2 regions of the Aquabacterium sp. NJ1 genome follow, and region 1 is predicted to be linked to the other one. Evidence: predicted binding sites of a transcription regulator. Region 1 holds the regulator's gene; the other holds the start of a gene.
What was found. Region 1 encodes FNR, which switches genes on or off when oxygen is low (the NO sensors DNR and NnrR bind a similar motif). Its sites were predicted from a motif close to TTGATNNNNATCAA; they were not measured.
Positions count from the first base shown of each region.

Region 2: JY96_RS10580 (OmpW family protein) is a predicted target of FNR. The motif match lies at 9,582-9,595, and genes of this name have one in related genera.

Region 1 covers NZ_JRKM01000001.1:4,749,882-4,766,629, forward strand. The annotation lists gene JY96_RS20540 (sulfite exporter TauE/SafE family protein) at 1-478, opposite strand, end outside; gene JY96_RS20545 (patatin-like phospholipase family protein) at 693-1,517, shown strand; gene JY96_RS20550 (DUF192 domain-containing protein) at 1,518-2,015, opposite strand; gene JY96_RS20555 (cation-translocating P-type ATPase) at 2,132-4,522, shown strand; gene ccoS (cbb3-type cytochrome oxidase assembly protein CcoS) at 4,537-4,713, shown strand; gene ccoN (cytochrome-c oxidase, cbb3-type subunit I) at 4,762-6,189, shown strand; gene ccoO (cytochrome-c oxidase, cbb3-type subunit II) at 6,203-6,832, shown strand; gene JY96_RS20575 (cbb3-type cytochrome c oxidase subunit 3) at 6,845-6,982, shown strand; gene ccoP (cytochrome-c oxidase, cbb3-type subunit III) at 6,997-7,932, shown strand; gene ccoG (cytochrome c oxidase accessory protein CcoG) at 8,069-9,559, shown strand; gene JY96_RS20590 (hypothetical protein) at 9,581-9,838, shown strand; gene JY96_RS20595 (hypothetical protein) at 9,945-10,232, shown strand; gene fnr (fumarate/nitrate reduction transcriptional regulator Fnr) at 10,304-11,020, opposite strand; gene hemN (oxygen-independent coproporphyrinogen III oxidase) at 11,214-12,638, shown strand; gene JY96_RS22620 (sulfite exporter TauE/SafE family protein) at 12,663-13,511, shown strand; gene icd (NADP-dependent isocitrate dehydrogenase) at 13,668-14,921, shown strand; gene JY96_RS20625 (cold-shock protein) at 15,006-15,296, opposite strand; gene clpS (ATP-dependent Clp protease adapter ClpS) at 15,588-15,941, shown strand; gene clpA (ATP-dependent Clp protease ATP-binding subunit ClpA) at 15,938-16,748, shown strand, end outside.
Region 2 covers NZ_JRKM01000001.1:2,450,796-2,465,723, forward strand. The annotation lists gene JY96_RS10540 (phosphatidylglycerophosphatase A) at 1-182, opposite strand, end outside; gene thiL (thiamine-phosphate kinase) at 179-1,183, opposite strand; gene JY96_RS10550 (NADP-dependent malic enzyme) at 1,337-3,631, shown strand; gene JY96_RS22820 (ribonuclease domain-containing protein) at 3,917-4,288, shown strand; partial or broken gene JY96_RS10560 (barstar family protein) at 4,400-4,786, shown strand; gene JY96_RS10565 (lytic transglycosylase domain-containing protein) at 5,035-7,299, opposite strand; gene JY96_RS10570 (5-formyltetrahydrofolate cyclo-ligase) at 7,323-7,895, shown strand; gene JY96_RS10575 (PEP-CTERM sorting domain-containing protein) at 8,040-8,732, shown strand; gene JY96_RS10580 (OmpW family protein) at 8,870-9,493, opposite strand; gene metF (methylenetetrahydrofolate reductase [NAD(P)H]) at 9,709-10,548, opposite strand; gene JY96_RS10590 (TlyA family RNA methyltransferase) at 10,590-11,381, opposite strand; gene ahcY (adenosylhomocysteinase) at 11,684-13,132, opposite strand; S-adenosyl-L-homocysteine riboswitch at 13,213-13,316, opposite strand; gene JY96_RS10600 (diguanylate cyclase) at 13,335-14,408, opposite strand; gene JY96_RS23900 (MltA domain-containing protein) at 14,492-14,928, opposite strand, start outside.

The sequences.
Region 1 (16,748 bases):
TCAAGGAGACCAGCACACCCAAAATGGCGCCACAGAGCACAGTCAAGGGTGCGCGACGCTCGCGGGTGATCCAGCGCTCCAGCCAGATGCCGACCTTGTGCCAAACGGGGCGAAACGCCACGGTCACCGCCGTCAGCAACAGCGCGATGCCCAGGGCGTAGGCCAAGGCGCTGCCCCCACTCTTGTGGATGCTGAACTGGTGCATGGCCACCATCGTGAGAATGGTGGCCGGGATGCTGCCCAGCAAGAGCTTCTTGACGATGTGATAGTCCACATGGCCTTCGTGGTGGTGCGCTATCGAGCCCGACACCTTGGTCAAACCGGCAAACCACAGATCGGTACCAATGGCCACCGCTTTGTCGAGACCGAAGACCGAAATCAGCAGAGGTGTCATCAGGGAGCCGCCACCAACGCCAGTCAGCCCCACAATCGAGCCCACTCCGGCACCGGCCCCAACGGCTGTCCAATCGAAATTCATTGAGACGCTGCAGCTTTCTGAACACGCTCACACGCCAGAGACGTGGAACAAGGTGAAGAAGCCTGAACTGTAGAAAACTTGCATATAAATGAAAAGAACATTTTTAGAAGTTGTTTATTCCTCAATGGAATATGGGGTGTCCAAGCGGCTGCTGACACTCGGGGCTGCGCTGTCCTTGAGTGCTTGCAGCGTGTTCCAGGAACCACCCGCGCCCATGCCTCCACCGCCTCCGGTCGTGGTCATGGCGCCCAAACCGGCACCTCGCCCCCCGAAAATCGGGCTGGCCCTGGGGGGCGGCGCTGCGCGTGGTTTCGCCCACATCGGCGTGCTGCAAGTGCTGGAAGAGCAGGGGATCAAGCCGGATCTGGTCGTGGGGACGTCTGCCGGCAGCGTCGTGGCCACGCTGTACGCCGCAGGCAAGACACCCGCCGAGCTCACCAATATGGCCATGACCCTGGACGAATCGACCATCACGGACTGGGTGTTTCCGGGGCGTTCCCTGCTCAAAGGCGAGGCCCTGGCCAAATTCGTGCGCAACCTGACCGCAGGTCGCCAGATCGAAAGCATGCGCATGCCGCTGGGCATCGTGGCGGCCGACCTTCAAAACGGCCAGCCCATCCTGTTTCGCAGAGGGGACCCGGGTATGGCGGTGCGCGCTTCCAGCTCGGTGCCCGGGGTGTTCGAGCCGGTCAAGATCGGCGGGCGCGAGTACATCGACGGTGGCGCCGTGTCACCGATCCCCGTGCGCTATGCCAAGCAGATGGGCGCCGACATCGTGATCGCCGTGGACATCTCGGCCATTCCCGAGGGCCAGCCGACCAAGGGCGCCGTGGACATCCTGTTGCAGACCTTCAACATCATGGGGCATGCCATCAGCCAGTACGAGTTGCAGGATGCGGATGTCGTGATGCGCCCCAAGCTGGAGGGCATTGGCAGCACGGAATTCAGCGCGCGCCGCCTGTCCATCCTGGCCGGGCGCGAAGCCGCCTTGATGGTGATGCCTCAATTGAAGGAGCGCATTGCCGCCAGGACGCGTTGATCAGCGAGGCGTGCCAAACGGCGCGCCGCTGAGCTTGCTGCCTTCCTTGAAGCCGCGCTTGGTGAACCAGCCTGTGTTCATCTCCAGCACGAAGCGAACAGGTTTGGTCGAGCAATGCGGGTCCAGCGTCTGAGGCTTCATCTCATCCACGTTTACGACCGTACCGTCGTCAGCGACAAAAGCCACCGCCAGCGGGATGAGCGTGTTCTTCATCCAGAAGCACTGCTGGCCGGCGCGCTCGAAGATGAACAGCATGCCTTCATTGGCGCCCATCGCGGTGCGGTACATCAGGCCGATTTCGTGCTCCTGAGGCGTCTCGGCGACCTCGGCCTTGATGTTGTGCATGCCCGCACCCAGCATCACGGTGGGCAGGTGTTGGGCACGGTCCTGGGCCAGCGCGGAGGCGGGGGCCGTGAAACCCAGAACAGCCAAGCTTGCGGCCACAGCAGCCGTTGCCCGGGCAGACAGGCGGGCAACTTGAAACACAATCCGAGACATGAACTTGATCCTTGTTGGGGTTAACCCGTAAATTTCCGTGTAGATTGCCGACCGGTGTCGCCTCAGGCACCCGTCTGGTCGGCCACCGCGGCAGCCAGACTGTATCAGCCAGCCCGATGACCCAGACGCCCATCCAGCCCTCCTTTTTGCCGCCCGTACCTGACCTGACTTCGGCGCAGGTTGCGGGCCTGGACGACCCGGCCTTGCTCGCGCAATGTGTGGTGGACGTGCCTCTGGGCAGCAGCCTTCGGCGCATTGGTCTGGGCCTGTCGGGCATGTACTGCGCGGCCTGCTCCATCACCATTGAAGACGCCATCCTGCGCGTGCCGGGTGTGCGCGAGGTGCAGGTGCAAGCCGCTTCCCAGCGGGCCCGCATCCTGCTGGACCCGGCCAGAACAAAGCTGTCCGAGGTGGTCGCCGCGGTGCAAAAGGCTGGTTACCGGGCCTGGCCTGACGCCGCCGCGCGTGCCGGCAACGAGCGCCTGATCGAGCGCCGCAAGCTCCTGTGGCGCTTGTCCGTAGCTGCTTTTTGCATGATGCAAATCATGATGGTCACGACCATGCAGTACGTGTCTGGCCCTGACACCATCCCCAAGGATCTGTGGAACCTGATGAACTGGGCGGGGTGGGTGCTGAGCCTGCCCGTGATGCTCTTTTCATGCGGGCCGTTTTTCTCCGGCGCCTGGCGTGCCGCCCGACAAGGGCGCATCGCCATGGACACGCCCGTGGCCCTGGGCATCGCCGCGACCTTCATCACCAGCACCGGCGCCACCTTTGGCGGCCAGGCGATCTTCGGCCACGAGGTCTATTTCGATTCGCTGACCATGTTCGTGACCTTCCTGCTGGGCGGGCGCTGGCTGGAGGGGCGCGCACGCGAGAAGGTCACCCAATCGCTTGAATCTCTGTGCGTGCAACTGCCCGAGGCGGTCGACAAGGTGATCGACGCTGATGCCAACCTGGCCGACGTGTCCGCGTCCCGAACCGAGTCCATCCCGATTTCGTCGCTCCAGCACGGTGACAAGGTGAGGGTGGCCGTGGGGCAGGTGTTTCCGGCTGATGGTCAGATCCTCGCAGGCCAGACCGATGTCGACGAATCCTTGCTCACCGGCGAGTCCCGGGCTGTGCGGCGCCAGGCAGGGCAGATGGTGGTGGCAGGCAGCATGAACCTGGGCTCGCCCGTCTGGATGACGGTTGAACGCCTGGGGCCGGACACCCGCTACCAGCAGATCGTCTCCCTGGTGCAGCAGGCCATGACCGAAAAACCAGGCTGGATGCGGCAGGCGGATCGCATGGCCGGGCCCTTTCTGTGGGCCGTCCTCGCACTGGCCGCGGGCAGCGCCATCGTCTGGCAGTTCATTGACCCCTCTCGCTCGGTCTGGGTGGCTGTTTCCGTGTTGGTGGTGACCTGCCCATGCGCTCTGTCGCTGGCCGCACCCTCGGCATTGCTGGCTGCAGCCGGGGCCATGGCCCGTCAGGGCTTGCTCGTGCGCCGCCTGGACGCCCTGGAAGCGCTGGCCCATGTCGACCGCATCTATTTTGACAAGACCGGCACCTTGACCGAGGGCGAGTTGCGCGTCGTGGGCCTGGTCAGCCAGGCCAGCGGGGAACAGGTCTCCGACGGGCTCACCGGCGCGTTGCGCGAACGCTGGCAGACGGCTGCCGCCTTGGCCTCGCAGTCGCAACACCCCTTGTCTCGCTCGCTGGTCAAGGCCGTGCAGGAAGTCGGCGGCTTGATGGGACAGGGCTGGCTGGATGTACGCGAGCTGGCTGGCAAAGGTGTGGAAGCGCGTGACAGCCAGGGCGTGAGCTGGCGCCTGGGCTCGCGCCACTGGGTGCTCGAAGGCGGCGACCAGGCCTTGCATGCATGGAGTGAAGGCCTGCCCGAGGCGCGCGTCTGGCTGGCCGCTCGCGCTCAGGGCGGTGAATTGCAGCCCGGCAGTGCCACCGGCTTCGTGTTCGACGAGACCTTCCGCGAGGAGGCCGGCCCCACGATTGCCCGCTTGAATGCGCTGCAGTGCCAGACCGCATTGCTTTCGGGGGACCAGGAAGGTCGGGTAGTTGCTGCGGCGCAACATCTGAGCGGGTGGGGCGAACTTGTGATCGCCAAGGCCCACGCCACGCCAGAAGACAAGCTGCAAGTGATTGCCCAGGCCCAGTCGCAGGGCCACCGCGTAGCCGTTGTGGGTGACGGCATCAACGATGCCCCCGTTCTGGCCAAGGCCGATGTCTCCATCGCGCTTGACCAAGGGGCGGCATTGGCGCAATCTCAGGCGGATCTGATCGTGGTGGGGGGGCGTTTGCTCGGGGTGCCGCTGGCCGTCGAAACCGCACGGCGTGCCATGCGCATCGTCAAGCAGAACCTGGCCTGGGCAGCGATTTACAACCTCAGCTGTATTCCGCTGGCCTTGATGGGCCTGCTGCCGCCCTGGCTTGCCGGCCTGGGCATGGCGCTCAGCTCGCTGGGGGTGGTCTTGAATGCACTTAGACTCGGCGCCTTTCGCTCGTAAGGCTGCCCTACATCATGGAAATCCTGTACGTCCTGATCCCCGTGTCCGTTTTACTCGTGCTGGCGATCTTGGCCGTGCTGGGTTGGGCCGTCAACAGTGGGCAATTTGAGGACATCGAACAAGAAGGGCTGCGCATCTTGCAACCCGAGGGGCAAGCAGATGGGGGCAACGTTGAGCCTCATCAAGATTAGATAGTGGTTTGCCCCCACAATTAAGTCTGTAACAAAGGAGAAGAAGAGATGGCAACCACCCACTCTGCCACGTACAACGATACGGTTGTCCGGCAGTTCGCCATTGCCGCCGTCCTATGGGGCGTTGTCGGTATGGCTGTCGGCGTCCTTATCGCGTCCCAACTGGCTTGGCCGGAACTCAATTTCGGCATTCCCTGGCTGACCTATGGTCGCCTTCGTCCCCTGCACACCAATGCGGTGATTTTTGCGTTCGGCGGCTGCGCCCTGTTCGCAACGTCTTACCACGTGGTGCAACGTACTTGCCAGACGCGCCTTTTCGCAGGCCCTCTGGCTTCGTTCACGTTCTGGGGCTGGCAACTGGTGATCCTGCTGGCCGCGATTTCGCTGCCCATGGGTTTCACCACCGGCAAGGAATACGCCGAGCTGGAGTGGCCGATCGACATCCTGATCGCTGTGGTCTGGGTGTCCTACGCCATCGTGTTCTTCGGTACCGTCGGTACGCGCAAGATCCGTCACATCTATGTGGCCAACTGGTTCTACGGTGCCTTCATCATCGCCGTGGCCCTGCTGCACATCGTCAACAGCGCTGAAATCCCCGTCTCGCTGACCAAGTCCTACTCGGCCTACGCCGGTGTGCAAGACGCCATGGTCCAGTGGTGGTACGGGCACAATGCCGTGGGCTTCTTCCTGACGGCAGGCTTCCTGGGCATGATGTACTACTACATCCCCAAGCAGGCCGGCATGCCCGTGTATTCGTATCGCCTGTCGATCGTGCACTTCTGGGCCCTGATCTTCACCTACATGTGGGCGGGTCCTCACCACCTGCACTACACCGCGCTGCCTGACTGGACGCAATCCGTCGGCATGGTGTTCTCGCTGATCCTGCTGGCGCCTTCCTGGGGCGGCATGATCAACGGCATCATGACCCTGTCGGGTGCCTGGTACAAGCTGCGCGACGACGCGATCCTGAAGTTCCTGATCGTGGCCCTGTCGTTCTACGGCATGTCGACCTTCGAAGGTCCGATGATGTCCATCAAGACCGTGAACTCGCTCTCGCACTACACCGACTGGACGGTCGGCCACGTGCACTCGGGCGCCCTGGGCTGGGTGGGTCTGATCTCGATGGGTTCGCTGTACTACCTGATCCCGCGCATGTTCGGTCGTACCACGATGTACTCCGTGTCGGCCATCTCGCTGCACTTCTGGGCGGCCACCATCGGCATCGTGCTCTACATCGCCGCGATGTGGATTGCCGGTGTGATGCAAGGCCTGATGTGGCGTGCTGTGAATCCGGACGGCACCCTGGTGTACTCCTTCGTGGAGAGCGTGAAGGCAACCTATCCGTTCTACGTGATCCGCGTGTCTGGTGGCTTGCTCTACCTGGGCGGCATGATCCTGATGCTGTGGAACACCGTGATGACCGCGACCAATGGCCGCGCCGTCAACGCGCCGATCCCTCAGCCTGCTCACGCCTGATAAGGAGAACAACATGGCTGACAAGAACCACAAGCCTTCACTCTTCTCCCATGAGAAGATCGAAACCAGCAACTTCCTCATGATCGTGCTGGTGCTGCTCGCCGTCAGTTTCGGTGCCCTGGTTGAAATCGTGCCGCTGTTCTTCCAGCACAGCACGACGCAACCAGTGCCGGGCCTGAAGCCCTACACCGCGCTGCAACTGGCCGGTCGTGACATCTACCTGCGTGAGGGTTGCTACAACTGCCACTCGCAGATGATCCGTCCCTTCCGCGCCGAGACGCTGCGTTACGGCCACTACTCCATGGCTGGCGAGTTCGTGTACGACCACCCCTTCCAGTGGGGCTCCAAGCGTACCGGCCCTGACCTGCAGCGCGTGGGCGGCAAGTACTCCGACGAATGGCACCGTGCCCACCTGCACAACCCGCGTGACGTGGTGCCCGAGTCGAACATGCCTGCTTACCCCTGGCTCGAAGAGAACAAGGTGGACCCGGCCGGCATGGCGCCTCGCATGAAGGCCCTGCGCATGGTGGGTGTGCCTTACACCGATGCCGAGATCAGTGCCGCCGCAGATGAGGTCAAGGACAAGACCGAAATCGAAGCCGTGATCGCCTACCTGCAGGTGCTGGGCACAGCTGTCAAATAAGGAGCAGCGCATATGGACATCATTGTCGTGAGAAGCATTTTCACCGTTGTGTGTCTGTGCGTTTTCGTGGGCATTGTTGCTTGGGCATACAAGCGCAGCAACAAGGCCCAGTTCGAGGAGGCAGGTCGCCTGCCCCTCGCTGAAGATTGACTGGAGGCTCATAAATGAGCGACTTCATTAACAGTGGATGGTCGTGGTATGTCATCGCGATCGTCGTCTTTGGTCTGGCTTATTGCGCCTTTGTGCTGATCGGTGCTGCCAAGCACAAGGTCATCTATGACGCGCAAGGCAATGTCGACAAGACAACGGGCCACGTGTGGGACAACGACCTGCGCGAGCTGAACAACCCGCTGCCGCGCTGGTGGCTGTTCCTGTTCATCATCACGCTGGCGTTTGCCGCTGGTTACCTGGCGCTGTACCCCGGCCTGGGTGACAACAAGGGCACCCTGGGCTGGAGTTCCAAAGGCCAGCTGGACGCCGAAATGGCCAAGGCCAAGGTGGAGCAGGACAAGATCTTCGCCGCGTTCAAGAACGCATCGGTTGAAGACTTGGCCCGTGACCCCAAGGCTCACGCCATCGGTGAGCGCCTGTTCCTGAACAACTGTGCGGCTTGCCACGGTTCGGACGCCAAGGGCAACAAAGGCTTCCCCAACCTGACGGACAACGACTGGCTGCATGGTGGCTCGCCCGAGAAGATCATCGAGACCATCACGCATGGTCGCCGTGGTCAGATGCCCGTGATGGCGCCCGCCGTGGGCAGCCCGGAAGAGGTTCGCCAGGTTGCGAACTATGTTCTGAGCCTGTCTGGTGCTGGTCACAACTCCATCATGGCTGAACTGGGCAAGGCCAAGTTCAAGCAGGTGTGTGCCGCTTGTCACGGTGCGGACGGCAAGGGCAATCAGGCCATTGGCGCGCCCAACCTGACAGACAAGATCTGGCTGCATGGTTTCGGCGAAGAGGCCATCATGAACATGGTCAACAAGGGCAAGCTCAACATCATGCCGGCACAGGAAACTCGCCTGTCTGAAGACCAGATCAAGCTGTTGGCTGGCTACGTCTGGAGCCTGTCGCACACGACCCAGACAGCACAGGCTCAATGAGGCCTTGATGCCAGCAATCAGGCCCTGTCATTCGCTTGATCTCGATCAAGCGGAGGGCTAAAGTCAGGCGGTGAACCATGCGTAGTGATACCCTGTAGGGTATTCGTCGGGTTCACCGCTTTTTCGTTTTTGTGCCATGACCGATACAAGCCCCTCCACCCCAGCGCCCAAGCGCATCATTCCCATTCAGGCCGCCGAGACCACGCCGCCTCAAAGCGACGCACGTCGGGAGGAGGTGGTGTCGCTCTACAAGAAGAGCGAGAAGATCTATGCGCGCGAAGTAGAAGGCTGGTTTCGCAACTGGCGCGTGGTCTTGATCTTCGTGACCCAGCTTGCTTTCTACGGCACCCCCTGGTTGAGCTGGAATGACCGTCAGGCTGTGCTGTTTGATCTCGGCACGCGGCGCTTCTACATGTTCAACCTGGTCCTGTACCCGCAGGACTTCATCTACCTGACTGCGTTGCTGGTCATCTCGGCTTACGGGCTCTTTCTGTTCACCACGGTGGCGGGCCGCCTGTGGTGCGGTTACGCCTGCCCTCAAACGGTCTACACGGAAATGTTCATGTGGATCGAAAACAAGATCGAGGGTAGCCGTGCCAAGCGCATGAAGATGGATAAATCGCCCTGGACGGCCGAAAAGCTCGGGCGCAAGGTGGCCAAGCATGCCGCCTGGCTCACCTTGGCGCTGTGGACGGGCTATACCTTCGTGGGCTATTTCACCCCGATCCGTGTCCTGGGCGCCGAGGTCGTGTCCTTCGGCATGGGTCCCTGGGAAATCTTCTGGGTGCTGTTCTACGGCTTCGCGACTTACGGCAACGCGGGCTTCATGCGCGAGCAAGTGTGCAAGTACATGTGCCCGTACGCGCGCTTCCAGAGCGCCATGTTCGACCGCGACACGCTGATCATCAGCTATGACGCCAAACGTGGCGAACCCCGTGGGGCACGTTCCCGCAAGACGGACGCACAGTCCAAGGGGCAGGGCGATTGCATCGACTGCACACTGTGCGTGCAGGTCTGCCCGACCGGCATCGACATCCGCAAGGGCTTGCAGTACGAGTGCATCGGCTGTGCGGCCTGTATCGACGTGTGCGATTCGGTGATGGACAAGATGGGCGCGCCGCGTGGCCTGATCCGTTACGCCACGCTCAATGCGCTGGACAACGGTTGGGGCCGCAAGGAAATGTGGGGCCGCGTCACCCGCCCTCGCGTGCTCATCTACACGACCATTCTGCTGATCGTCGTGGGCGCTTTCCTCACCAGTTTGTATTCCCGCCCGCCGTTCCGTGTGGACGTGGTCCGTGACCGTGGGGCGCTCGCCCGCATCGTGGACGATGGTTTCGTCGAGAACGTCTATCGGATCCAGCTGATGAATGCCAGCGAATCGGTTCAGAAGTACCGCGTGGGTGTGGAGCAGCTCAGCCAGTCCATCGTCAAGGGTGGTGACGAGTTAGTGCTGGGCCCGGCGGAAGCGCGGTGGGTGCCCATCGCTGTTCGGGTGCCGCCAGAAGTGGCCGCGCGCATGGGCTCCGGCGCCTTCGGCATGACCGTGGTGGTGGAGCAGCTTCGCCAGGGTGATCGGCCTCAGGTCGACGTTCGGGAAAAGTCGACATTCATGGTGCCTCGCTGAGCGCACCTTGCAGGAGTAAGCATGTCTCAAGTTGAAAACAACGCAGTCGCCAACATCGAGCAATCGAAGCCCTGGTGGCGCTATCCCATCGTGTGGATGGTGTTTGGTGGCCCGGCCGCCGTGGTGGTGGCTTCCTTGTTCACGGCTTCGTTGGCCATCAAGCACGTCGACCCGGTGCTGGACACGTCTGTTGGCCAGGTGAGGGCGCCATCCGAGGCACCCGCCATCCAGGCGCGCAACCATTCTGCTGAACAGTCTCGCGAGTCCGTGGATCGGTAAAACCCCTAGGGGGTATGCCCCCTTATTTAGGGGTTATTCCTCGCTCGTTGTGTGACCCGTCGTAGGAATATGTGACTTGTGTCCCAGTTCAACGAAGGAGAACCGAATGACACAGCGCGTACTGCACGCTGCCCAGATCTTGTGGCCTGCTTTCCTGATTGCAGGGGTTCTAGAGATGGTGGTGTTTTCGTGGGTTGACCCGACCCAGTTGCGGATCGGTCAGTGGCAACCTGATGCCCAGACAACCTACAGTCTCGCGTTCTTCGTGTTCTGGGGTTTGGTGACGCTATCGTCGCTGCTCAGCCACTGGATGATGCGGGTGTCTGACTCTCCCGCGCATGCGCGCAGAGTGCGTCGCCATGCACGCCGCCAGCAGGTGCACAACCACGCTTGAATGAAAAAGGCCCGCTGAGTGCGGGCCTTTGCTTTTTGGGTGGTGCCGGCGGTATCGGCAGTATTGATGCGTCAGCAGCGCACGCTGTTGACCAGCGCGCGCAAGCCGGCTTCATCCGTGATGCGGATGTCGCGCTGCTTCACTTCCAGCAAGCCTTCTTCCTGGAACTTGGAGAAGGTACGGCTGACGGTTTCCAGCTTCAGCCCCAGGTAGCTGCCAATTTCTTCACGCGTCATGCGCAGCACCAGCGCAGACGCGGAGAAGCCGCGTGCGTGCAGACGCTGGGTCAGGTTCAGCAAGAAGGCCGCCAGGCGTTCTTCCGCGCGCATGCTGCCCAAAAGCAGCATCACGCCGTGGTCGCGCACAATTTCGCGGCTCATGATCTTGTGGAACTGGTGCTGCAGGTCCGAGAACTCGCGCGACAGGTCTTCCAGTTGCGAGTAGGGGATCACGCAGACCTGGGAGTCTTCCAGGGCGATGGCATCACAGGCGTGGCGGTCGGTGCTGATGCCGTCCAGCCCCAGCAGTTCGCCGGCCATCTGGAAGCCAGTCACTTGATCACGCCCATCTTCAGATGAAACGCGTGTCTTGAAGAAACCCGTCCGCACGGCATAGACCGAGCGGAAGGGGTCACCCGTGTGGAACAGCGCGTCACCGCGCTTGACGGTCTTGCGTGTGGCCACCAGGGAGTCAAGGTGCGACAACTGGGGTTGCGACAAGCCCACAGGCAGGCACAACTCGCGCAGGTTGCAACTCGAACAGGCTACTTTGAATGTGTCGTATTTCATGGAACAGCCAGACGCGCCGCCTTGGTCGTGATGACAGGAATGTTGTTGGGCGGTCGAGTCAGAAACGTCTGCGATGGGAAATGTACTGTTCAGCATGAGGAACCTCAAAGGTTGCCCGATTGTTGCTGCTTCCGTGTCGCCGACCTTGAGCCAGATCAACCCAACTAGGCGACAGTTTGGCACAGTCCCCGGCATGAGTGAACCGGTCCTGCTATCAAATCACGTTGCGCCCGCGATTTCCCGCGAGATGCTGTCTCGCCTGGACGTAAGCGGTCCGCGCTACACCTCCTACCCGACGGCAGACCGCTTCGTGGAGGCGTACGGCCCCGCGCAGTACCTGCAAGCCCTGCAGCAACGCGTGGAGGGCGGTGGTGCGGTGGGTGGCGCGGCTACGCCGCTGTCCATCTATGTGCACATTCCGTTTTGCGAGTCGGTTTGTTATTACTGCGCTTGCAACAAGGTGATTACCAAGCACCACGAGCGCGCGCTGGAATACCTGGACGCGCTGCGCACGGAAATCGAATTGGTGGTGGCGCAACTGGGCCGTGGGCAAGCGGTGTCCCAGCTGCACTTCGGTGGCGGTAGCCCGACCTTCCTGACCGACGACGAGCTGGAGGGCCTGCTGGCCACCTTGCAGTCGGCGTTCCGCTTTGTGCCAGGTGGTGAATATTCGATCGAAATCGACCCGCGGACGATTGATGCCTCGCGCCTCAAGCGCCTGGCAGCCATGGGTTTCAACCGCCTGAGCTTTGGGGTTCAGGACTTTGACCCGCACGTCCAGCATGCCGTGCACCGCGTGCAGCCCTTCGAGCAGGTCGCCGAGTTGATGCAGGCGGCGCGCGCCGAGGGCTTCGAGTCCATCAACATGGACCTGATCTACGGCTTGCCCAAGCAATCGCTGGAGAGCTTTCAGCGTACGCTCAATCAGGTCACCAGCCTGAAGCCGGATCGTGTCGCGCTGTATGCCTACGCCCACCTGCCGCAGCGCTTCAAGCCGCAGCGCCGCATTGACGCAGCGGCCTTGCCCAAGGCCGAGGACAAGATCGGCATGCTGTCGATGGCCATCAACCACTTTGGCGCGTCGGATTACGACTACATCGGCATGGATCACTTCGCCTTGCGCAGTGACAGCCTCGCAGTGGCGCGTCGGCAAGGGCGCCTGCACCGCAACTTCCAAGGCTACAGCACCCACCCGGACAGCGATCTGATCGGGCTGGGCGTGTCGGCCATCGGTCGTGTCGGGGCCCATTACTGTCAGAACGCGAAGACGCTGGACGAGTACTACGACTCGCTGCGTCGGCGCGAGTTTCCCATCGTGCGTGGCCTCATGCTGTCGCGCGATGACCTGGTGCGGCGCGCGGTGATCATGGCGGTCATGTGCCAGGGGCGGGTGGACATCGAATCCATCGAGCTCGCCTACCTGATTGATTTCAGGCAATACTTCGCAGCTGAACTGCGCCAGTTGGAGCCGCTCGTGGAGTCGGGGTTGGTGCAACTGGAGTCTGACGGTGTTCGTGTTACAGCCTTGGGCTGGTATTTCGTGCGGGCCATTGCCATGGTGTTCGACAGGCACCTGCAAGCCGACAAGACGGTTGAGCGCTTCTCGCGCATCATCTGACCGTTTGACCAGGAGAGGCTGGGCATGCTGTCCAGCTTGATGCTCACTGCGTTCCTCATGGGCCTGGGTGGCGTGCCGCATTGCGCCGCCATGTGTGGTGCTGCATGCGCCGCCTTGCTGCCCAATGGTGTGCCTTTGCTCAGCCTTCTGGGGCGCTGTGTGGGTTACGCCTTGCTGGGGGCGGTCGCGGCCGTGGGTTTTGGTGCGGCAGCGCAATGGGGGCGCCAGGTCTCGTTTCTTCAGCCTTTGTGGGTCATGGCCCAGGCGCTGGCGCTGCTGCTGGGCCTGTGGCTGCTTTGGTCTGGTGCCATGCCTCGCCAGCTGGACGAGTTGGGGCAGGGCGCTTACCGTGCTTTGCGTGCCCGTTTGAATGCCACGCCGGTGTTTCGCGAGGGCGGCGCCTTGCGCGCCATCTGGCCGTTTGTTGCCGGCATGGCCTGGGCCATGTTGCCTTGCGGCTTGTTGTACGCGGCCGTGATGGTGGCCGCCTTGGCGCCTGACGCCATGGGCGGTGGCTTGGTGATGCTGGCTTTTGCCGTGCCGGGTGCGTTCGGCGTGTGGGGGGCGCCTGTGGTCCTCCGTCGGTTGGCCCGCATCGGGCGCGGTTCGGATGTGTCTGCGCCTGCCGGGCTTGGGCAAGGGGATGCCGCTGCGATCGTGCCGGTGTTGTGGCTGAGGCCGGAGCGCCCGGATGCTTGTGCTGGCAGCGCAGCCAGGAAGGCGCTCGCATCGACACCGTCTGGTGCGGCGCAGGCCGGCGCCGCGTTCGATCCACGTTGGGCCGTTCGCCTTTCGGGCTTGATGCTGGCGGCCATGTCCGCATGGGCCCTCTATCACCAGGTCATGGATCAGTGGCGGGCGTGGTGTGCCTGATCTTGCGCAAGGTCTGCGACGCTAATTGGCAACCTATACCGGTAATCCCCTGGTCTCATTGCGTATCAACTGATTTCGCTCGCGTAGAATTGTTTTCACGCTGTCGACATCCATGGCAGCGTTTTTCACGGAAACGCCAAACGCGGAGACCACAACATGTATCAGCACATCAAGGTGCCCGAGGGCGGGCAGAAGATCACGGTCAACCCGGATTTCTCGCTCAATGTCCCCAACAACCCCATCATTCCCTACATCGAAGGCGACGGCACCGGCTTTGACATCACCCCCGTGATGATCAAGGTGGTCGATGCCGCCGTTGCCAAGTCCTACGGTGGTCAGCGCAAGATCCACTGGATGGAGATCTACGCGGGCGAGAAATCGACGCGCGTTTACGGCCCCGACGTGTGGCTGCCTGAAGAAACGCTCAAGGTCCTGAAGGACTATGTGGTGTCCATCAAGGGGCCGCTGACCACGCCTGTCGGCGGTGGCATCCGTTCGCTGAACGTGGCGCTGCGCCAGGAGCTCGATCTGTACGTCTGCCTGCGCCCGGTGACTTACTTCAAGGGCGTGCCTTCGCCTGTCAAGGAGCCAGAAAAGATCGACATGGTGATCTTCCGTGAGAACTCGGAAGATATCTACGCAGGTATCGAATTCGAAGCCCAGAGCGACAAGGCCAAGAAGCTGATCAACTTCCTGCAGACCGAGTTTGGCGTCAAGAAGATCCGCTTCCCCGAGACTTCGGGTATCGGCATCAAGCCGGTGTCCAAAGAGGGTACCGAGCGCCTGGTTCGCAAGGCACTGCAATACGCCATCGACAATGACAAGCCCAGCGTGACCATCGTTCACAAGGGCAACATCATGAAGTACACCGAGGGTGGCTTCCGTGACTGGGCCTATGCCCTGGCCCAGAAGGAGTTCGGTGCTGAGCTGGTGGACGGCGGCCCATGGTGCAAGTTCAAGAACCCCAAGACGGGCAAGGACATCGTCGTCAAGGACGCCATTGCCGACGCCTTCCTGCAGCAGATCCTGCTGCGCCCGGCCGAGTACAGCGTCATCGCGACGCTGAACCTCAACGGCGACTACATCTCCGACGCGCTGGCGGCGCAGGTGGGCGGCATCGGTATTGCCCCGGGCGCCAACCTGTCTGACTCGGTGGCCATGTTCGAAGCAACCCACGGTACGGCACCCAAGTACGCCGGCAAGGACTACGTGAACCCCGGTTCCGAAATCCTGTCGGCCGAAATGATGCTGCGCCACATGGGCTGGTTCGAGGCCGCTGACCTGGTCATCAGCTCGATGAACAAGGCCATCCAGAGCAAGAAGGTGACCTATGACTTCGCTCGCCTGATGGAGGGTGCGACCCAGGTGTCCTGCTCAGGGTTTGGTCAGGTGATGATCGACAACATGTGATCAACAACATGTGGGCCCTGAGCCCCATGTGAGGTCCATGAAAAAAGCCCGCTCGATGAGCGGGCTTTTTGTTTGTTGCTGAACTCAGTGAGGCAGGCTCTGTCCGGCGCTGCCATGGTCTCTGAAGTGCATGTCGCTCAAAGCGTCCGGTGTGGCGTCAGCGATGACCCCATCAACCTGCTGGATGTTTTGCGCAAGCATGCCTTTCGGCCCGGCTACCAGGTCATATCTGACTTTGGAGCCTTGCTTGAGGGTTCGAAAGCCATCCATCTGGATGGCAGAAAAATGCGCGAAGACATCGCCCCCGCCTTGATCCGGTTCGATGAAGCCAAACCCTTTGGCATCGTTGAACCATTTGACAGTGCCTGTGGCCATACTGCCCCTCCTACGTTAATTTGTTGTCATTTTCCGAGTGCTGGAAGGGCCTGTCAAGTGCTGCGGCGCACCAAAATGATTGCCAATTGTGCGCAAATTTTGCGCCTTGTGAAAAAGTTGCCGCAAATCTTCTGATCGGGATATCGGTCTCAAATTGCACGAAGCTTGCTTGTCGCTTACACGGTCTCGAAAAAAGTCTTGTGTCTGCCGTGAATTTCCTACCCTTGAACTGAGGTCGGACACCCCAAGATCACATGACATGATCGCGGACCGTCTCGTAGAATCATTTTCATGACAAGTCTGTTTCCCGTTCTGTCGTCCGCGACGCCAAAAGGCCCTCTAGAGGATGGGCAAGGGGCCGCTGTCGCTGAAAAAGAAGAATTGGCGCTGGAGCCCCCGAAGCTCTATCAGGTCGTCATGCTCAATGACGATTTCACGCCCATGGAGTTTGTTGTCCTTGTATTGCAGGAGCATTTCCGGCACGACATCGAATCGGCAACGCAAATCATGCTAAAAATCCACCACGAAGGTCGTGGTGTGTGCGGGGTCTACACCAAAGACGTCGCGGCCACCAAGGTCGAACTCGTTCTTGCCGCCGCCCGCCAAGCCGGGCACCCCCTGCAGTGCATTCTGGAGACCGCATGATTGCGCAAGAGTTGGAAGTGAGTTTGCACATGGCCTTCGTCGAGGCCCGTCAGCAACGCCATGAGTTCATCACCGTGGAGCACCTGCTGCTGGCCTTGACAGACAACCCCTCTGCTTCCGAGGTGTTGAAGGCCTGCGCCGCGAATCTGGATGAGCTGCGCAAGAACCTGGACCAGTTCGTCAGGGACAACACCCCGACGGTGGGTGGCACGGATGAGGTCGACACGCAGCCCACTCTGGGTTTTCAGCGTGTGATCCAGCGCGCCATCATGCATGTCCAGTCCTCTGGCAGTGGCAAGAAGGAAGTGACCGGCGCCAATGTGCTGGTTGCGATCTTCGGCGAGAAGGATTCCCACGCGGTGTACTACCTGCACCAGCAGGGTGTCACACGCCTGGACGTGGTGAACTTCATTGCGCACGGCATCCGCAAGGCGGATCCTCCTGAGGCTGCGAAGTCTTCGGCGGAACCTGGCCAGGTGGAGACCGAGAAGGAAGAGGTCGAGGGCAAGGCTTCTCCGCTGGAGCAGTACACCCAGAACCTCAACCAGATGGCACGTGACGGCAAGATCGACCCGTTGATTGGTCGTGATTCCGAAGTCGAGCGTGTGATCCAGGTGCTGTGCCGCCGCCGCAAGAACAACCCGCTGCTGGTGGGTGAAGCCGGCGTGGGCAAGACGGCCATTGCCGAGGGCCTGGCCTGGCGCATCACGCAGAACGATGTGCCGGATGTGCTGGCTGACGCCGAGGTCTATGCGCTCGACATGGGTGCTTTGCTCGCTGGTACCAAATACCGTGGTGACTTCGAGC
Region 2 (14,928 bases), 2.3 Mb from region 1:
ACCGCATGCTGGATGGCCAGGAAGCTCACCCAGCCCCACAGGGTGCCGACCGTCCCGGGCGCCTTCGGGCTCAGGCCGCTGCCCCCGCCCAAGGCGATGAAATGGGCGGGATGGCTCAACAGCAAACCCACGGTGGCGCGCCGGGGTGCGCCGCTCTCGACCTTGTTCACGGCCTCGCTCATGGCGCCACCTTGAAATGGTCGAACGAGGACCACTGGTTGGGCACGGCCTGCCTGGCGGGGTCGTCCGGCCAGAGGTCCAGCTCACCGCGCCACAAACGCAACCCGGGCTCGGCCTCGATGCGGCCGATGCGGCTGAGCACCAGCCCCAGGCTGGCACCCAAGGCCTGCACCTTGGCGCGTTGCACTGGCGGCGCCGTGAACACCAGTTCGTAATCGTCACCGCCCGCGAGGATGCAATCGAGCTGCAGTTCGGTGGTGCGCTCGGCCAGCCAGGGGCTCACCGGCAAGGCGTCCAGGCACAAGGCCGCACCCACGCGGCTGCGGCGCAGCACATGGCCCAGGTCGCCCAGCAGGCCATCGGAGACATCAATGGCTGCGTTGGCCACACCACGCAAGCCGACGCCCAGCGCCACACGCGGGTCAGGCCGCTCCATCGCCAGGCGGGCCGCCTCGAAGGCGTCGCCACTCAAGGCCGGATGCAGGCTGCCCCGGAAGGCCTCCAGCGCCAGTCGGGCCAGGCCGGGAAAACCACTGACCCAGATGTCATCCCCGGCTTGTGCAGCACTGCGCAACAGCGCCTGGCCCGTTGGCACCTCGCCCATGACGGTGATGCCGATGGCCAGTGGGCCGGATGTGGTGTCGCCACCGATGAGCTCGCAATCGTGCTCGTCGGCCAGATCGAACAAGCCCTTGGCAAAGCCCTGGAGCCAGGCTTCGTCCACACGCGGCAAGGTCAAGGCCAGCGTGAAAGCCAGGGGCTGGGCCCCACAGGCCGCCAGGTCCGACAGGTTGACGGCCAGCGCCTTGTGCCCCAGCCGCGCCGGGCTGACGGTGGACAGAAAGTGCCGCCCCTCCACCAGGGTGTCGGTCGAGACCGCCAGCTGCATGCCGGCCGCCGGCGCGATGACCGCGCAGTCATCGCCATTGCCGATCACGGACCGATGCGGCCCCACGCCCCGAGGACGCTGGAAAAACGTTTCGATGAGATCAAATTCACCCAGGCTCATGGCGTGATTGTCGCGCCCAAACTGGCTCGGCTCGACTCACACCAACCTGCATTGCGGCCTTCCACACGGCGGCTGGCACACAACTTCCTACAATGTGAGGTCTGGCGGGCCCCAATGACGGGCCCCGCCCGCGAAAGGCCCCCCTCGATGACCACCCCAGAAGAGAAACGCGCCGAGCTGAAAAAAGCCGCGCTTGAGTACCACGAGCTGCCCACGCCGGGCAAGGTCGCCATCTCGGCCACCAAGCAGCTCACCAACCAGCGCGACCTCGCCCTGGCCTACTCCCCCGGTGTCGCCGCGCCCTGCGAGGAAATCGTCGAGAACCCGGCGGCCGCTTTCAAGTACACCAGCCGCGGCAACCTCGTGGCCGTGATCACCAACGGCACGGCCGTGCTGGGCCTGGGCGACATCGGCCCCCTGGCCGCCAAGCCGGTGATGGAGGGCAAGGCCGTCCTGTTCAAGAAGTTCTCCGACATCGATGTGTTCGACATCGAGATCAACGAGAAGGACCCCGAAAAGCTGGTCGAGATCATCGCCTCGCTGGAGCCCACCTTCGGCGGCATCAACCTCGAAGACATCAAGGCCCCGGACTGCTTCTACGTCGAGCGCAAGCTGCGCGAGCGCATGAAGATCCCCGTCTTCCACGATGACCAGCACGGCACGGCCATCGTGGTGGGCGCCGCCATCCTCAACGCACTGAAAGTCGTCGGCAAGGACATCAAGACCGCCAAGCTGGTGACTTCCGGCGCCGGCGCCGCCGCCCTGGCCTGCCTGCAACTGCTGGTCAAGCTGGGTGTGCCGCGTGAAAACATCTGGGTGACCGACCTGGCCGGCCTGGTGTACGAAGGCCGCGTCGAGCTGATGGACCCCGACAAGGCCGCCTTCGCGCAAAAAACCGACCAGCGCAAGCTCAGCGAAGCCATTGAAGGCGCCGACATCTTCCTGGGCCTGAGCGCCGGCGGCGTCCTGAAAAAGGACATGGTGGCCAAGATGGCCGCCAATCCCATCATCTTCGCCCTGGCCAACCCCACGCCCGAGATCCTGCCCGACGAGGTCAAATCGGTGCGCGACGACGCCATCATGGCCACCGGCCGCTCGGACTTCCCCAACCAGGTCAACAACGTCCTGTGCTTCCCCTACATCTTCCGGGGTGCACTGGACTCGGGTGCGACCACCATCACCGATGAGATGGAAATCGCGGCCGTGCACGCCATTGCCGAGCTGGCCCAGGCCGAGCAGAACGAGGTCGTGGCCGCCGCCTATTCCGGCGAATCGCTGAGCTTCGGGCCCGAGTACCTGATCCCCAAGCCTTTCGACCCGCGCCTGATGATGAAGATCGCGCCGGCCGTGGCCAAAGCCGCGGCTGACTCCGGCGTCGCCTCCCGGCCCGTGAAGGACTTTGTTGCGTATGGCGAAAAGCTGCAGAGCTTCGTTTACGCCTCCGGGCACACCATGAAGCCCATCTTCAGCGTGGCCAAGCGCGCCAAGAACAAGCGCATCTGCTACGCCGAAGGTGAGAACGAAGGCGTGATGCGCGCCGCCCAGATCGTGGTGGACGAAAACATCGCCCGCCCCACGCTGATCGGCCGCCCCGCCGTGATCGAGCAGCGCCTGGAGCGCTTCGGCCTGCGCCTCAAGCCCGGCCGCGACTTCGACATCGTCAGCGTCGAGTCCGACCCGCGCTACCGCGAGTACTGGCAGAGCTACCACCGCCTGGCCGAACGCAAGGGCGTGACCGAGCAGATGGCCAAGATCGAAATGCGCCGCCGCCTGACGCTGATCGGCTCGATGCTGCTGCACAAGGGCGAAGTGGACGGCCTGATCTGCGGCACCTGGGGCTCCACGGCCCTGCACCTGCACTACATCGACCAGGTGATCGGCAAACGCGCCGGCGTCAAGACCTACGCGGCCATGACGGGCCTGATCCTGCCGGGCCGCACCGTCAACCTGCTGGACACGCACATCAACTACGACCCGACGGCCGAGCAGCTCGCCGAGATCACCATCATGGCCGCCGAGGAAATGATGCGCTTCGGCCAGCGCCCCAAGGCCGCGCTGCTGTCGCACTCGAATTTCGGATCGAGCAACCAGCCCTCGGCCGTGAAGATGCGCGAGGCCCTGGCCTTGATCCAGCAGCAGGCGCCCTGGCTGGAGATCGACGGCGAGATGCACGGTGACACCGCGCTGGACGCGGACTACCGGGGGCAGTTGATGCCACGCAGCACCCTCACGGGCGAAGCCAACCTGCTGGTCTGCCCGAACATCGACGCGGCCAACATCGCCTACAACCTGCTCAAGGTTGCGGCGGGCAACAACATCGCGCTGGGCCCGGTGCTGCTGGGCGCGGCCAAGCCCGTAACCATCCTGACGCCCTCGGCCACCGTGCGCCGCATCGTCAACATGACCGCCATGACCGTGGCCGACGCCAACGCCGTGCGTTAAAAGCGCGCCGCTTATAGCACAATCTGTCAACCCCCCACGCAAAGGCCCCGTCTACCCGTTTTACGGTAGCTGGGGCCTTGAGCTTTTTAGCGCTTTTCTATAGAGTCACGTCTTTAACGAAGAGCTGCATTGCTGACAGATCAAGGCTGGAAACACAGCATCATGGTGCCCCGCACAGTCAATAGGGAAACCTCGTCAGGCGGTTGTGGCTTGACACCCGCGGCCCCCGCCGCAGTCGCCAGAACCCCCCGCTCGTGGTCTGCCGCTTTCCTGACTGGTCTTGCCCTGAGTTGTGTGACTGCGTGGCTTCCCGCTGAAGCCCTTGCCCGTCGCCATGCACCACAAGAGACAGGCACCACCGCCGAATCGGTGGCCTTGTCTGCCCTTCCTGCGCAAGCCCAAGACGTCCACCGCCGTATTTTCTCGGGTGGGCCCTTTCGTTATGCCAAGGACGGTGTGGTGTTCGGCAACCGGGAACGCATCCTGCCCCGTCGGCCACGCGGTTTCTATCACGAGTACACCGTACCCACCCCAGGCGAAGGTGACCGCGGCGCGCGGCGCATCGTTTGCGGAGGTAAAGAAGTTCGACAGCCTGAAACTTGTTTCTACACTGCGGATCACTACCAGAGCTTTCAGTTGATTGATCCCCAGCGTTGAAGCCTCACAGGCCGTCATCGCATCCGTTTTTTCCGTTCTTTTCTTAGACCTTCAACTTTTGCTCGTAAGGACATGAAGCTCTCCTCCATGCACCCCGGGCCACAAGCGATCATGTTGTTGCAATCCGTTCGACCCAACATCGTTCAATCCATCCGTGCTTTCCGCCCGGAAGACTTGCAACAGGCCGCCAATGCCGCTGGCCAGCACTTCCTTTACACCAATCTGAGCGCCGCTCAGAACAAACAGGACGTGCTGGACATCATTGCCCGCGACTTCCTGTTCCCGGACCACTTCGGCAAGAACCTCGACGCCCTGTACGACTGCATGACCGACCTGGTCCACAAGTCGGGCCCGCAGCCGGGTTTCGTCGTGGTGCTCGAGCTCATCCCCGATGGCAACAAGTGCGACCGCGAAACCCGCGAGCAGCTGCTGGACGCCTTCCGTGATGCCGCCGACTTCTGGTCCGAGCGCAAGGTGGCTTTCCGCGTGTTCTACTCGATCGCCGTGTCGGGCAAGGAATCCGTGGGCAACTGGGACAAGGCCGAGGTCGCCCAGAACGACCCCAACGTCAAGCCTGCCAAGGTCTCCAAGAACGCCCCGCAGCCCATGATCATGAACCTGCCCCCGATGAGCAGCGTGTTCGACACCTCGGCCCTGCTGGTCGCCGCCTGATTCAATTCAGACCGGTTTCAAACCGACATCTCGCCCCGGCACGGTCTGCCCAGACCCTGCCGGGGTTTGTCTTTTCAGGGCAGGTCATCCTCAGATGGCGGCGCCGAGTCGGCACGGGGCCCCACCGTCGAACCCAGGCGGCTGCGCACCGACAGGGCCTTGCCGTTGATCAGGTGGGCGTACACCGTGGCGTTGGACAGCACCTTCTTGACGTAATCACGCGTTTCATTGAAGGGGATGTTCTCGACCCAGGCCGCCGCGTCGATGCGCGGCCCGTCACGCCAGCGCCGTGGCCTTGAAGGGCCGGCGTTGTAAGCCGCGGCTGCCAAGGCTTGCGCCCCCTGGAAGTCATCCAGCACCAGCTTGAGGTAACCCGCGCCGATGCGCAGGTTGGTGCCGCGGTCGGTGATGTTGTCCGGGTGGTAGTCGATGGACAGCTTGCGCGCCGTCCAGGCGGCCGTGGCCGGCATCACCTGCATCAGACCCGAGGCACCGACGTTGGACTTGGCCGCCTGCTGGAAGCGGGATTCCTGGCGGATCAGGCCATACATGTAAGCCGGGTCCAGCCCGACCTCACGTGCGGCGGACAGCACCTCCTGCTTGAAGGGCATGGGGTAACGCTGCTCCAGGTTGATCTCCTGGCGCGTGCGTTCGCTGGAGTTGATGCAGCGGTCCCAGATCTCGCGCCGGCAGGCCTCTTCGGACACGGCCAGCAGTTCGCGGTCGCTCAAGCCCCCCACCTTGCCGTACGACAAGGTGAAGTTCCACTCGCGCAGCGCCTCGCCGCGCCAGCCCAGCTCGAGCATGCGCAAAGCCCGGTCGATGCCGGGCATGGCGCGCGCGTCGGCCAGCTCGGCCTCGGTCACCGCCACGGGCTTGGCAGGCGGGCGCGCCGAGGTGCCATGCAGATCCTGCGCGGCCAATTGCCCGTAGAAGCTCACCGGGTTGGCCACGCGGGTCAGCAGCTCACGGGCCTGCTGCTTGAGCGCTTCAGCGGCCGCACCACTGGTCGTGCGTGCACGCCCCTGCAGGGCCCTGGCCTTCCAGTACACCCAGGTCGCGTCCTGCTGTTGATCGGGCGCCATGGCGTCCACGGCCTGCTCGACCAGGGCCCAGCGCTCGGCCTGCCCCGCCGACGCCGCACGCAGGCCGGCACGCGCCATCCAGGCCAGGGTCTCAGCGGACCAGGCCGTGGCCAGGCGAGACCCACCTGGCCGCAGTTCGCCGGCGCCGGCCGCCAAGGCACGGTCGGTCAGCGCGCGCTCGAAATAAGCAGGCGCATCGGGTGAGAGGCGCCAGGCCGCAGCCCGGCCCAGTTGCGCCCACGCCCAGGCGGTTTCTTCCGCATTCCAGCGCCAGCGGTTGCGGTTGGCCGGCTCCCCGATGGCGGCGGCGGCCGCCACCGGGTCCATGCCCGCCCAGCGGATGAAAGCCAGCAGCGTCAACGGCCCTTCGGCCTCGGCCGGCACGGCCAGCGGCATCGGCGTCAGATCCGGCTTGGCCTTGGCCTTGCCCTTGCGTTTGGGCTTGCCCTTGTGCTTGACCCGCGCGTCGGGGCCGATGGACGCCCCCGGCGCGTGGCGCCGGTTGTCGCTGGCCCCACCCAGGGCGCCCGAACGCGCGGGCGGCATCAGCAGGGCCTGAGGTTGCCCCATCAACTTGGCCACGGCCTGCGAGACCGCATCACCCAGCAGCTTGGCGCTTTGCTGGACGGCACGGGGTTTGTCCGCTTCTATCGCCAGGCGCAACTTGCGCCACACGTCCACGGGCTCCAGCACGCGGCTGTTGAGCAGCGCCTGCGCCATCGCATCACAGCCAAAATCGGCATCCTTCTGGTTCCACCAGAACTGGCGGGCCTGCTCACGCCAGTCCCCCGGCGCTTCCATGGGGGTGTTGGTCTGCTGACGCGCCAGCACCCCGAGGCAGCTGACTTCGCGGTCGTCGTTCATGCGGAAGGTGGGCTGGATGCGCAAGAAGGTGCGCCAGTCACGGCGGTGCCCCAGCTCCAGCAGCCAATCGTTGCGGGCCCGATCGGCCACATAACTGTCTGGCCAACGCGAGAGAAACTCGTCCACCTCGGCGGGGCCGGCCTCCATCAGGCGCAGCTGGAAATACCAGTAGCCCGCCCACGGGGCCAGGGGGTGCTGCGCTTCGATCAGCGCATCGCGCGCCGCCAGCAGGCGCACCTTGTCGCGCACACGCAGGGCCTCCCGGGCCTCCTGCACGGTGCTGTCATCGGCGGCCGCGCGCGAGGCAGGCGCCAGCGCCATCCCGGCCACCAGCGTCAGGGCGGACAAAGCCGTCGCGCCCCAGGACGCATACTTGTACGTGATTCGCAATTGAGTAACCTTCTGTTATGGCCATGAACAACCCTCCCCGCTCGCGCGCGGACTGGCGCCGACACCTGCTGGAAGCCCGCAAGGCATGGGTCGCCACGCCCCCGGCTCAACAAGCGCAAGCCGCGCTGCACGAGCGGGTGATGTCCATCCTGGCCGAACTGGAGCCGGACTGCCTGGGTTTGTACTGGCCTATGCAGGGTGAATTTAACCCAATGGACGTGGCCGCGGCGGCCCAGGCGACGCTGGCTTGCCGATTGGCCCTGCCCTGCGCTCAAAAAAGCCCGCCACAGATGCACTTTCGGCTCTGGAACGGGCAGCCACCCGCCAGCAAGGACGAACATGGCATCCCTTGCCCGGACGGCGCGCCGGTGCTGCCCGATGTGGTGCTGGTGCCCTGCGTCGGGTTCACGCCGGAAGGCTGGCGGCTGGGCTACGGCGGCGGTTACTTCGACCGCTTCATGGCCGCCCACCCTGAGGTCACCGCGTTGGGCGTCGCCTGGGAATCAGGCCGAATGACCCAGGCCGAGCTGCAGCCCGAACCCCATGACATACCCTTGATGGCCGTCCTTACAGAAAGCAACACCTGGGGGGGGTAATGCCCCCCAGTTTCGGGGGGACCTCGCGGGAACCCTATGCGTTAATCGCGAAACAACGGTCAAGATCATGTCCATGGTCCATACAGGCCACCTTAGAGGGCGACAAAAGCAGCGCCCCTTCTCAACCGAAACAAGGACGTGAACATGAAGTTTTTCAAGCAGTTCAGTATGTCGTTCCTGGCCGTTGCTGCCACCGCTGCCTCTGCCGCCACGACTCAACCTTTCACCGCCACCACTGCCACCGTCACGCTGGACACCAGCTACCTGACGGCCAATGGCTATACGGTCAGCGGTGTGGGTTCCTCGACCTACAACGCCACCACCGGTGTGCTGACCGACCCGGTTCAGGCCATCTCCCTGACCACCAACCCCGGCCCGCTGACCATCGACTTCAGCGACACCTCGGGCATGGCGCTCAAGAAGGGCCTGAGCACCGTCAAGCTGCTGAACTTCACGTATGACGTGGCCACCAACAGCCTGTTCGGCGACATCAACGCAGGTCTTCTGTTCAATCTGAACAACCAATCGCTGCTGACCGCCACGACCGTGGCCGGCGACTTCGGTGGCAGCGCTCTGGACAATGTGTCCAGCTCGGCCAGCACCCGCACCCTGAACCTGGCCGCCAGCGACTTCGTGCTGTCCGATGCCTTCAAGACCTTCCTGACGGACAACGGCGCTGACCCCGCCAGCATGGCTTTCGTGGCCAGCATGGTGAAGTCGGTGAACATCGGTACCGTGACATCGATTCCTGCGATCCCCGAGCCCTCGACCTACGCCCTGATGGGCCTGGGCCTGGTCGGCATCGCCTTCACGGCTCGCCGCAAGATGGCCGCCTGATCTCTTTCAGCGCGACCAGACAAAAGGCTCCCCGCGGGGAGCCTTTTTCTTGCCTGTGCGGATCCTGGTAAGGCAACCGGCACCGCCATGAAAAAAGGGGCCGAAGCCCCTTTTCATTTTGCTCGATCGGTGACCGATCAGAAGCGATAACCGATGCCGATACCGAACAGCACAGGGTCCACCTTGACGGTGCCCACATTGCCCAGTGTCGGGTGAGTCACATCAGTGCGGATGTCGATCTTCTTGAAGTCCACGTTGAGGGACAGCTTGTCCGTGATGGGGAAGTCCGCACCAATCTGGATGGCCGTACCCCAGCTATTGCGGTCGATTTCCAGGGGCGTGCCACCCAGATCCAGCTTCACAGCGGAGAAGTGGGTGTAGTTCACGCCAAAGCCCACGTAGGGACGCACGGTCGGGTTCGTCGGCGCGAAGTGGTACTGCGCGGTCAGGGTAGGAGGCAGGTGACGCAGCGTACCGATCTTGTTGCCGTTGAGGGAAACGGTTTGCTTTTGCGGTGTGGTGGCGATCAGCTCGAACGCCACATTGGGCGTCACGAAGTAGGACGCGTCGATTTCCCAGATGTACTTCGTGTTGACCGAGGTGCCGCCCAAGGCATCAAGGGTACCGGTGCTTTCGTTCGCAGGGTCCAGTTGCAGGACACGGGCGCGCACCATGAAGTCGCCGGCGTAGGCGGGTGCGGCAGCAGCGCAAGCCAGCGCAGCAGCGGCGATCAGGCGAGTGCGGGTAGAGATGGCGTTCATGAGTGGTCCTTGTTGTGGCTAGGTTGCAGGGACCGCGTGTTGGCGCGTCCCATGGCATCCATTGCAACAAGGTCAAACCTCGCCAAACTTGTGCTGCATCAACTCGGAAGGCTCCCAGCCAGGGCCACCCAGGTGAAACCCTGGCTGATTTGCGCCAGATCAGATGAACGCGATGCGTTTGAGCAACGCATCTGACACGAGGTGGTGTCTGAAGTCTAGACGCCCAGGCGCTGGCAGATGGCCAGCACGGTGGCCGACTGGTTCATCGTGTAGAAGTGCAGGCCCGGCACGCCGGCCGCACGCAGTTGCTCGCACAAGGCGGTGACCACGTCCAGGCCAAAAGCCTGGATCGAGGCCTTGTCGTCGCCGAAGCCTTCCAGGCGGGTGCGGATCCAGCGGGGGATCTCGGCCCCGCAAGCGTCCGAAAAACGCATGAGCTGGGTCGAGTTGGTGATGGGCATGATGCCGGGGATCACCGGGATGGTGGCGCCCGCAGCGGTCGCGTCATCGACAAAGCGGAAATAGGCGTCGGCGTTGAAAAAGTACTGCGTCAGGGCCACGTCGGCACCGGCCTTGACCTTGGCGACATAGGCCTGCAGGTCGGCTTGCGGGTTGCGGGCCTGGGGGTGCATCTCGGGGTAGGCGCCCACTTCGATGTGGAAGTGCGAGCCCGTTTCTTCGCGGATGAAGGCCACCAGCTCGCTGGCGTAGCGGAACTCGCCGAAGCCGCCATAGCCGCTGGGCAGGTCACCGCGCAGGGCCACGAGGCGCTTGATGCCATCGGCCTTGAACTGGGCCAGTTGTGCACGCACCGAATCCTTGCTGGCGCCGATGCACGAGAAGTGCGGCGCGGCGTCAAAACCTTCGCGGAGGATGGCGCGCACGGTCTGGATGGTGCCGTCCTGAGTGGAGCCGCCTGCGCCATAGGTCACCGAGCAGTACTCGGGCTTGAGCGGGTAGAGCTGCTGGCGCACGGCGGCCAGCTTGTCCACGCCCTCGGGGGTCTTGGGCGGGAAGAACTCCAGGCTGATGGGCAGACGCTGAGGGGTCGTCATGGGAGGGCTTTCGTTGTCGGTTCAAGCAAGCAGGGCGGCGATCACGCGGCCTTGCGCGCCCGAACGAAGAATTCACGGTTGCCGTCGCCGCCGGCGATCGGGCTGTTGAAGTAGGCGCTCACTTTGAGGCCAAGGTCCTTGCAGGCTTGGCGGATGCGGGCCTCCACTTCGGCATAACTGGCGGGGTCCTTGACCAGGCCGCGCTTGCCGATGTGCTCGGGTTGCAGTTCAAACTGCGGTTTGACCAGCATGAGCAGCTCGCCGTCGTCGGCCAGGAAGGGCACCAGGGCGGGCAGCACCAGGGTCATCGAGATGAAGGACAAGTCCCCCACGATGACATCAAAACCGCCTTCGGGCGCGGCCTCACCCAGGTCTTCTTCCGTGAGGTGGCGGGCGTTGACGCCCTCGATCACGGTGACCTGCGGGTGCTCGGCGATGCTGTGATGCACCTGGCCATGGCCGACATCCACCCCGACCACCTGCGCCGCGCCATGCGACAGCAGCACCTCGGTGAAACCGCCGGTGCTCTGGCCCACATCCAGGCAGACCTTGTCTTTCAGGTCCACGGGGTGCTTGCAGAACGCGCAATGCTTGAGCGCGCCCTCGAGCTTCAGGCCAGCGCGGGACACCCAGCGGGTTTCCGAATCGTCCAGGATCTGGAAGTCGCACTCGATGGGCAATTGCTCACCCGCCTTGCGCACGGTGGTCCAGCCCTTGGGGCCGCTCCACTGCACGGCGCCTTGTTCGACCAGGCGCTGGGCAGCCGAGCGCGTGGGCGCCAGGCCCTTTTCCAGGATGAGTTGGTCAGCGCGGGCGAGGAGGATGTTGGTCATGAGCAGGTAGCAAAAAGAAAACGGTCCGCGCAAGGCGAACAGGCCTTCAGCCAAGGCACCGAACGCCGCGCACCCCGCGCGTTACCCCAAAAGGTGCCAAAAGGCACCAATGAAGCGCCACCGCAGGTGCGCGACAAATCCAGCGACCGCCGCGGATCCGGCTACGCCGGTCCGCCAGCGGTGCCCCCCTGGGGGGCTGAGTCCGGACTTGGACAGTCCTTGAGGACTGTCCAAGCCTGGCGAAGGGCCGACCCGTCTCCGGGTCGGCGCGGGCTGCAAGCCGCCGCAGGCCGTAGGGGGGGTTAGTAGCGGTAGCTATCAGGCTTGTAAGGGCCGTTCTTGTTCACGCCGATGTAAGCCGCCTGCTCTTCGGTCAGCTCGGTGAGCTGGGCGTTGAGCGTGGTCAGCTGCAGGCGGGCGACCTTCTCGTCCAGGTGCTTGGGCAGCACGTAGACCTTGCCCACGTCGTAAGCGTCGCTGTGGGCGAACAGCTCGATCTGGGCGATGGTCTGGTTGGCGAAGCTCGACGACATCACGTAGCTGGGGTGGCCGGTGCCGCAACCCAGGTTCACCAGGCGGCCCTTGGCTAGCAGGATGATGCGCTTGCCGTCCTTGAAGATGACGTGGTCAACCTGCGGCTTGATCTCTTCCCACTCGCAGTTCTCTTCCAGCTTGGCGACCTGGATTTCGTTGTCGAAGTGGCCGATGTTGCAGACGATGGCGTTGTTCTTCATCGCGGCCATGTGCTCATAGGTGATCACGTCGCGGTTGCCGGTGGTGGTCACGAAGATGTCGGCCTTGTCGGCGGCCCAGTCCATCGTGACGACGCGGTAGCCTTCCATGGCGGCTTGCAGGGCGTTGATCGGGTCGATCTCGGTCACCCACACCTGGGCGCTCAAGGCGCGCAAGGCTTGAGCGGAACCCTTGCCCACGTCACCGTAACCAGCGACCACGGCGACCTTGCCGGCGATCATCACGTCGGTGGCGCGCTTGATGCCGTCCACCAGGGATTCACGGCAGCCGTACAGGTTGTCGAACTTGGACTTGGTGACCGAATCGTTCACGTTGATGGCGCGGAACAGCAGGCTGCCCTTGGCGCTCATCTCGTTGAGGCGGTGCACGCCGGTCGTGGTTTCTTCGGTCACGCCGATGATCTGGGCGGCCTTGCGGCTGTACCAGGTGCTGTCCACAGCCAGCTTGGCTTTGATCGAGGCGTAGAGGATGCGCTCTTCTTCGCTGGTGGGGTTGTTCAGGACGCTGATGTCCTTCTCGGCGCGCTTGCCCAGGTGCATCAGCAGCGTGGCGTCACCACCGTCGTCCAGGATCATGTTGGGGCCTTCGCCTTCCGAACCCTTCGGGCCAAAGTCGAAGATGCGGTGGGTGTAGTCCCAGTAGTCTTCCAGCGACTCGCCCTTGTAGGCGAACACGGGGGTGCCGGCTTCCACCAGGGCGGCAGCAGCGTGGTCCTGCGTCGAGAAGATGTTGCAGCTGGCCCAGCGCACTTGCGCTCCAAGAGCTTGCAGCGTTTCAACCAGCACGGCGGTCTGGATGGTCATGTGCAGCGAGCCGGTGATGCGCGCGCCCTTGAGGATCTGCTTGGGGGCGTATTCGGCGCGGATGGCCATCAACGCGGGCATTTCGCTTTCGGCGATCTTGATTTCGCGGCGGCCCCAGGCGGCCAGGGACATGTCGGCGACGATGCACTCGACGCCTTTGTGTTCGGTAATCAGCTTGTTGGTAACAGCGGTCATGGAGAGCTCCTAAGGGTTCAGAAGCCGCCGTGCGCTACCGTGGGGGGACGTGACAGATACAACTCACCCAGCGGGACACATGCGGGTGAGCGCGGTTGCACATCACATGAGGGTTCACGTGTCTTTCGAGCCTGGGGGCAACTCGCCTGATCAACAGGGGGCCCTTGCAACGCTCCTCGAAAGCCTGCGCAGTATAAATGTTTCAGGCCTCGTGTCCAGCCAGAATCACACGGTTTCGCCCGGCTGTTTTGCCTTTGTAGAGGGCCTGGTCGGCACGCGCCAGGGCCTGCTCGACGCTTTCGCCCCTGGCCAGCAGGCTCACCCCCAGCGTGATGCTGATGGGCACCAGCTGGTGGTGGTGGACCAGGTCGATCTGCGCAATGGCCTCGCGCACGCGCTCGGACACCTGCAGGGCTTCTTCCTCGTCGGTCGAGGGCAGCAGCATCAGGAACTCCTCGCCGCCCCAGCGGGCCACGTGGTCGACTTCGCGCACACCTTCGCGCAGGGCCTGGGCCACGGCCTTGAGGGCGGTGTCGCCGGTCTCGTGGCCATGCAGGTCGTTGATGCGTTTGAAGTGGTCGATGTCACCCAGCACCAGGGCCAGCGGGCGGCCGCCGCGCTCGAACACGGCGGCTTCGTGCTGGGCCACTTCCATGGCGAAGCGCCGGTTCTGCAGCTGGGTCAGGGGGTCGGTGCAGGCCTGCTGACGCAAGCTCGCCTCGGCATTGGCCACCAGGCGGTAGTAGGCCATGGCCAACATCGCCAGGATGACCAGGGTGCTGGCCTGGTTGAAGTAGTGCAGGCCTTGCAGCATGGGCTGAGGGATCACGTCCAGCGGCGTGGCGTTGCGAAAGATGAAATCGAGGGCCATGTACAGCACCCCGACGCCGGTCGCCACCACGGCCTTGAACCAACTCGCGTGGAAGTTGCTCAGGATGGTCACCGGCATGATGAGGATGATGTAGTAGTGAAAGCCGCTGTCCCAGCCGATGACGGCCACGGCCAGGATGCCGTGCAGCAGGATCTCACCGACGATCAGCACCATGGCGATCATGTGCCGCCCGTTCTGGATCAGCAGCGCCGACAGCACGTACACCAGCACGCTGGCCACGTTGGCGCGCGCCATCCAGGGCACGCCCACCGAGTCGAACAGGAAGATGAAGCTCAGGTGGGCCACGGCCGCGATGACGGTGACCAGCGTCAGCAAGCCCAGGAAAACACCCTTCGTGTTGGTGCCGCCCTGCAGGGTCTTGACGAGGTCCTGGATGTACTTCACGGAAACGCCCGGCCGCAGCCCGAAGAGGTGATATCGGGTTTTATCGGCAGACGAAATGGCGACTTGAGGCGGTCGCCAGCGCTTTATCGGGCGCTGTCGTCGTCAGGGCTGGCGCTGTCGCTGTCGCAGAAGGCTTCGTCGTCGATCAGGCATTCGGGCTGGGCTGCGTCGGGTTTGCCGCCGCGGGTGACCAGCTTGCTAGACAGCAGCGTCTCAACTTCGGCGTGGGGCACCAGCACCCACATGCGCCCCTTGTGCCTGGTGCGGCGGGCCTGCTTGCCCGCATCGGCGCCAAAGCCCCAGAAGTAGTCGGCACGCACGGCGCCCCGGATGGCCCCGCCCGTGTCCTGCGCGAACATCAGGCGCTGCATCTGGGGCTGGCGGCGGTCACCGCCTGCGGCATCCAGGAAGACGGGGTAGCCCAGGGGCAGCACGCGTGGGTCGACCGCCAGGGATCGGCCCGCGGTGAGCGGCACGCCCAGCGCGCCCACGGGGCCGGCCTGCATGGACTGGTCCGGCG